DNA from 2 places in the Streptomyces sp. NPDC030820 genome. Region 2 is predicted to be linked to the other one. Evidence: riboswitches for the same ligand, from Rfam matches in the RefSeq annotation. Region 2 holds a riboswitch; the other holds the start of a gene.

Region 1 (3,396 bases), on a different contig from region 2:
CCTGGGTCTGCAGCGTCGCGACCGCGACAAGGTGCTGCACGGTCGCGAGACCGGCATCATCAAGCGGCTGCCGCACGGTGAGTTCATCGAGGTGCACGAGGCGCTCAGCCAGGAGCAGCTGCACACCCTCACGGCCCACCACCAGTACGTGCCGGCCGAGATCGGCCCGACGGTCGACGAGAACGGTGTCGAGCGCAAGGTGCCGGCCTCGGAGAAGCTCCGGGTGAAGCTGTCCAACGCCTACTACGGCGAGGACAACCAGATCCCGAAGCCGACCGTCGAGGAGTACAAGGAGATCACGAGCGGCCACGGCCACCACTGATCACCGCGTCGCCACGCCACGCTGAAGGGCCCCGTCCGGCTTACGGACGGGGCCCTTCGCCGTGCCCTGGGGTGGATAGGCTGGGATCACACTGTTCTCACGACACCAGGAGCGGCTGATGAGCGCTGTGACCCCCGCTGGAGGCGACACCGCGGCGGGCCGTTCCTGGCCCGAGGTACTGAACGCCCTGCTGGAGGGCCGGGACCAGAGCGCGGACGCCACGGCATGGGCGATGGACCGGATCATGCGCGGGGAGGCGACGGACGCGCAGATCGCGGGATTCGCCGTGGCCCTGCGCGCCAAGGGCGAGACGGTGGAGGAGATCACCGGGCTCGTCCGCGCGATGTACGCCCACGCGAACGTCATCGAGGTGCCGGGGGAGACCGTCGACATCGTCGGCACCGGTGGTGACGGCGCCAAGACGGTGAACATCTCCACGATGTCCTCGATCGTCGTCGCCGGCTCCGGCGCGAAGGTCGTCAAGCACGGCAACCGGGCGGCGTCCTCGGCGTCGGGCGCGTCGGACGTGCTGGAGAAGCTGGGCGTCAATCTGAACCTCCCGCTGGAACGGGTCCCGCAGGTCGCCGAGGAGGCCGGGATCACCTTCTGCTTCGCGGTGAAGTTCCACCCGGCGCTGCGCCATGTGGCCGCAGCCCGTGGCCAGTTGGGCATCCGTACGACCTTCAACGTCCTCGGTCCGCTGACCAATCCGGCCAGGGTCCGCGCCCAGGCCGTCGGCGTGGCGGATCTGCGGATGGCCCCGATCGTGGCCGGCGTCCTCGCCGAGCGAGGCAACTCCTCCCTGGTCTTCCGCGGCGACGACGGCCTGGACGAGCTGACGACGACCGCCACCTCGCGGGTGTGGGTCGTCCGGGACGGCAAGGTCACCGAGGAGACCTTCGACCCGAGGGACGTCGGCATCGACCTCGTCCCCGTGGAGGCCCTGCGCGGCGCGGACGCGTCGTACAACGCGGAGGTCGCCCGCCGGGTGCTCGACGGTGAGACGGGGGCCGTACGGGACGCGGTGCTGCTGAACTCGGCGGCGGCCCTCGTGGCCCTGCACCCGACGGACGCCCCGCTCGCCGACCAGCTGCGGGCCGGCATGGCCAAGGCGGCGGAGTCGATCGACTCGGGGGCGGCGAAGCGGACGCTGGAGCGGTGGGTGGCGGCGAGCAACGCCTAGCGGTCACCGACGGTCGTCCCGCAATCCGGACTCGGGTTGCGGGACGGCGATCATTTCCCGTACGTTCCTGTACCAGGTCATGAGTGACAGCCATTCGGCCCCGGCCGGCTGTCCGGCAACCCTCCGTCCGTGGCGGGGTGCCCCGGGTGAGGACCAGGCCGTAGGCAGCGAGGTCTACGGCAAGCGCGGACCCCTCGCGCGCTGCTGAGAGCGCGGGACCAGGGGTCCTGGTCATCGAGGGAGCCTTCCGTGAGCAAGCGAATGCGATAGGGCCGCCGAGCCCCGCCTCCGCACACCCTTTTCCTCTTCTTCACGTACGTCTTTTCTCGTACGTCCTCACGGGAGTTCACCCATGTCCGTCTTCACCGCTGCCTCCGACCAGTCCGTCTGCTCCCCGCTGCCCGTTCTGGGGCGGGATGTCACCGTCCCGCTCGTCACCGGCGGCGAGGTCACCTATGCGGCCCTCGACTACGCGGCCAGCGCCCCCGCCCTGCAGCGCGTCTGGGACGACGTGGCCGCCTACGCGCCGTACTACGGCAGCGTCCACCGTGGCGCCGGCTACCTCTCCCAGCTCTCCACCGACCTGTTCGAGAACGCCCGCCGGACGGTCGCCGAGTTCCTGGACTGCCGCCCCGACGACCAGCTGGTCTTCACCCGCTCCACCACCGACTCCCTGAACCTCCTGGCCCGCGCCCTCCCGGCCGACTGCCAGGTCTTCGTCTTCGAGACCGAGCACCACGCCTCCCTGCTGCCCTGGCAGGACGCCCGCGTCACCTACCTCAACGCCCCGCGCACCCCGCAGCAGGCCGTCGCGGCCTTGGAGCGGGCCCTGGCCGACCGCGACCCGTACGGCCCGGCCCTGGTCTGCGTCACCGGCGCCTCGAACGTCACCGGCGAGCTGTGGCCCGTACGGGAGCTGGCGGCGGCCGCCCACGCCCACGGCGCCCGGATCGTCCTGGACGCCGCCCAGCTGGCCCCCCACCACCCCGTGTCCGTCCGTGACCTGGACGTCGACTGGGTCGCCTTCTCGGGCCACAAGCTGTACGCCCCCTTCGGCTCCGGTGTCCTGGCCGGCCGCGCCGACTGGCTGCGCGCCGCCGAGCCCTACCTCGCGGGCGGGGGCGCCAGCCGCAAGGTGGCCCGGCGCCCGGACGGCGGCGTGGACGTGGAGTGGCACGAGAGCGCCGCCCGGCACGAAGCGGGGTCACCCAATGTGATCGGCGCCTACTCCATCGCGTCGGCCTGCAAGGCGCTCACCGAGGCCGGCTGGGACACCCTGGTCGCGCGCGAGCAGCACCTGATCGCCAGGGTCCGCGCGGGCCTGGCCGAGGTCCCCCAGGTGAGGGTGCTGTCCCTCTTCGGTGACGACGCCCCGCGCGTCGGCGTGATCTCCTTCGTCGTCGAGGGCTGGAACAGCTCCCACTTCGCCGCGGCCCTGTCCGCCGAGTACGGCATCGGCGTCCGCGACGGCCTCTTCTGCGCCCACCCCCTGGTCCGCACCCTCCTGGGCAGCGACCCCCAGACCCAGGGCGAATGCGGCGCCCCCGAGGCCGCGCCGGGCGAGAAGTCCCTCAACGCCATCCGCGTGAGCTTCGGCGCGGGCACCCCGGACGAGCACGTCGAGCGCTTCGTCACGGCGGTCCGGGAACTCGTGACCGAGGGCGCGAAGTGGACGTACCGGACAGAGGACGGCCGCTGCGTTCCGGCGGTGTGATCAGCACCCCGAAGGGGCGCGCTCGCCGCGCCCCTAGTTGTCCAGGCCGATCGAGAACGCCGCTTCCAGGTCGTGCTGCGAGTACGTCCGGAACGCCACGTGCGTGTCCGTGCCCTCGACGCCGGGGATCTTGCTGATCCGGCCGGGGATGACATCGGCCAGATCATCGTGCTGCCG
Region 2 (3,396 bases):
ACCCGGTCCGCCCCGAGCATGCCCGCCATCAGCTGCTCTCGGATGTCCTGCGGAAGCAGCCCGAAGTAGTCGGGGGGCGCCCACGGGGTGTGCGAGAAATGGCCGATCCGCAGGTCGGGGCGGAGTTCGCGGAGCATCCCGGGCACCAGGCACAGGTGGTAGTCCTGCACCAGCACCGCCGCCCCCTCGGCCGCCTCCTCGGCCAGCGCCTCGGCGAACGCCCGGTTGTAGGCCTCGTACGACGCCCACTGCCGCCGGAACTCCGCGTCGAAGGCCGGCTCCAGCGGGGTCTGGTAGAGCATGTGGTGCACGAACCACAGCACCGAGTTGGCGACGCCGTTGTAGGCGTCGGAGTGCACGCTCGCGTCGATGTCGAGCATCCGCACCCGCTGCCCGCCGGTGTCCTCGTCCGGCAGCAGCCCGCCGCCCGCACGGCGTACGGCCTCCCGGTCCCCGTCGCCGAGCGCCGAGCACACCCACAGCGAGTCCGCGTCCGATCCGATGGCCGACAGCCCCGAGACCAGCCCGCCGCCGCCCCGCTTGGCGCGCAGCGAGCCGGCCCCCTCGTCGTCCACCGTGTACGAAACCGGGCCGCGGTTGGACGCGACCAGTACCTGAGCCTTCTCGGCAGCACCCTGCGTGGAAGCCATGGTCCTCAACCTAGCCCGGCCCGGAAACGCTCAAACGTACGGCCACGCCGGGTGTCGCGGCCGTATACCAACTCAGGCCACCCGGCGCTCGGCGTACTCGGCGATCTCCACCATCGGCGGCCGTTCCTCGGTGTCCACCGAGTAGGTGCGCGGCTCGAAGCCGTCCTCGCCCCGCTCGAACTGGGTGAGGGCGGGACGGATCAGATGGCCGCGGGCCAGCCTCAGCTGGGCCGTACGGTAGATCGCCGCGGCCATCCGGCCCAGCGCCTGCCCGTCCTGGTGGCGGTGCTTGCGCACGCCCACGTCCACCTGTGCCAGCGCGTCGAGACCCACCAGGTGCAGGGCGTCCACCAGCATGCCCAGCTCCACGCCGTACCCGACCGGGAACGGCAGCTGTTCCAGCAGCGAGCGCCGGGCCGCGTACTCGCCGCCCAGCGGCTGTACGAATCCGGCGAGCTGCGGCCAGTGCATGTTCAGCAGCGGGCGGGCCATCAGCTCGGTGACCCGGCCGCCCTGGCCGGCCGTTCCGGCGAGCGGACGGTCGTACATCGCCTTGACCAGGTCCACGTCCGGCTCGGTGAGCAGCGGGCCGACGATCCCGGTGACGAAGTCGGGGGAGAACTCCTTCAGGTCCGCGTCGACGAAACAGACGATGTCCCCACTGGTCACCAGCAGGGAGCGCCACAGCACCTCACCCTTTCCGGGGACGGCGGGGATGCGCGGCAGGATCTCGTCCCGGTGAACGACCCGGGCGCCCGCGGCGGCGGCGACCTCGGAGGTGCGGTCGGTGGAGCCGGAGTCGACCACCACGATCTCGTCGACGAGCGGGACCCGCTCCACCAGGTCGTGGCGGATGATCGCGACGATGTCGCCGACGGTCTCCTCCTCGTTGAGCGCGGGCAGCACGACGGACACCGACTGGCCCGTACGCTGCTTGGCGGCCAAGATCTTGTGCAGGGGGCGATCGGTCACGGACCAGGAGCGGGTGCTCAGCCAGCGCTCGACTTCTTCCAGCACGGTCGGCGGCTCCTCACTGTTGTCTCGCGGTTCGGACGACTCTCTCAACTGTCTTGGCCTTCGGTTACAGTCTTGAACAACGCTGGTGACCATCGCATGTCGGGGGTCAGCCAGGCGCTCACAACCGCATACCGCTCATCCAGAGGGGCAGAGGGACACGGCCCGATGAAGCCCCGGCAACCCCCCTGAGCCGCACTCGTTCACGCGAGGCTCCCGGCCAGGGAAGGTGCCAAATCCGTCTCACGGCGAGATGCGTCGTGAGGAAGATGAGGAGAAAGGGCCTCGCCTCCATGGCTGTGCAGACAGTTGCAAGCTCCACCGATTCCACCGTCGACCTCGGTCCCGCCGCGGCCCTGAGCTGTCGCGAGTGCGGTCACCGCGTCCCGCTCGGCCCGGTGTTCGCCTGCGAGGAGTGTTTCGGCCCGCTGGAGATCGCCTACGACTTCTCCGCCTACGACACCGAAGAGCTGCGCCGCCGGATCGAGTCCGGCCCCGCGAACATCTGGCGGTACGCGCCGCTGCTGCCGGTCCCGGCCGACGTGGCCGACAAGCCGAACCTGAACCCGGGCTGGACCAAGCTCGTCAAGGCCGACAACCTCGCCCGTGAACTCGGCGTCACCGGCGGCCTGTTCGTCAAGGACGACTCCGGCAACCCGACGCACTCCTTCAAGGACCGCGTGGTGGCCCAGGCCCTGGAGGCCGCCCGCGCCTTCGGCTTCACCACCCTGTCCTGCTCCTCCACCGGCAACCTCGCCGGTGCCGTCGGCGCCGCCGCCGCCCGGGCCGGCTTCCGCTCGTGCGTGTTCATCCCGCACGACCTGGAGCAGGGCAAGGTCGTCATGGCCGCGATCTACGGCGGTGACCTCGTCGGCATCGAGGGCAACTACGACGACGTGAACCGCTTCTGCTCCGAGCTGATCGGCGACCCGGCCGGCGAGGGCTGGGGCTTCGTCAACGTCAACCTGCGGCCGTACTACGCCGAGGGCTCCAAGACCCTCGCGTACGAGATCTGCGAGCAGCTCGGCTGGCGGCTGCCCGACCAGATCGTGGTCCCGATCGCCTCCGGCTCCCAGCTCACGAAGATCGACAAGGGTCTGCAGGAGCTGATCAAGCTGGGGCTCGTCGAGGACAAGCCGTACAAGATCTTCGGTGCGCAGGCCGAGGGCTGCTCGCCGGTGTCGACCGCCTTCAAGGCCGGCCACGACGTGGTCCGTCCCCAGAAGCCGAACACCATCGCCAAGTCCCTCGCCATCGGCAACCCGGCCGACGGCCCGTACGTCCTGGACATCGCGCGCCGCACGGGTGGTGCCGTGGAGGACGTGACGGACGAGGAAGTCGTCGACGCCATCAAGCTGCTGGCCCGCACGGAGGGCATCTTCGCGGAGACGGCGGGCGGTGTGACCGTCGGCGTCACCCGCAAGCTGATCAAGGACGGCGTCCTGGACCCGACGAAGACCACGGTGGTGCTCAACACCGGTGACGGCCTGAAGACCCTTGACGCGGTGGCCGGGACCGGCCTGACCGCCACCATCCGACCGACCCTGGACTCCTTCCGAGAGGCTGGCCTCGCATGAGCGTGACCGTTCGCATCCCCACCATCCTGCGCACCTACACCGGCGGGCAGGCCGAAGTGGCCGCCGAAGGTGCCACCCTCGCCGAGGTCATCGCCGACCTGGAGAAGAACCACACCGGCATCGCCGCGCGCGTGCTGGACGACCAGGGCAAGCTG

Evidence for each region. A riboswitch is a leader RNA that binds a small molecule or an ion and turns the genes downstream of it on or off. The one in region 2 is predicted to bind S-adenosylmethionine.
Region 1: another riboswitch for S-adenosylmethionine. It lies ahead of ACZ418_RS42165 (aminotransferase class V-fold PLP-dependent enzyme); the one in region 2 lies ahead of thrC (threonine synthase).

The regions. Positions count from the first base shown of each region.
Region 1 covers NZ_JBVIEB010000029.1:26,027-29,422, reverse strand. The annotation lists gene qcrB (cytochrome bc1 complex cytochrome b subunit) at 1-322, shown strand, start outside; gene trpD (anthranilate phosphoribosyltransferase) at 441-1,505, shown strand; SAM riboswitch class IV at 1,581-1,697, shown strand; gene ACZ418_RS42165 (aminotransferase class V-fold PLP-dependent enzyme) at 1,858-3,219, shown strand; gene ACZ418_RS42160 (Lrp/AsnC family transcriptional regulator) at 3,253-3,396, opposite strand, start outside.
Region 2 covers NZ_JBVIEB010000004.1:500,309-503,704, reverse strand. The annotation lists gene ACZ418_RS14140 (alpha,alpha-trehalose-phosphate synthase (UDP-forming)) at 1-650, opposite strand, end outside; gene ACZ418_RS14135 (glucosyl-3-phosphoglycerate synthase) at 723-1,667, opposite strand; SAM riboswitch class I at 1,800-1,940, shown strand; gene thrC (threonine synthase) at 1,958-3,241, shown strand; gene ACZ418_RS14125 (MoaD/ThiS family protein) at 3,238-3,396, shown strand, end outside.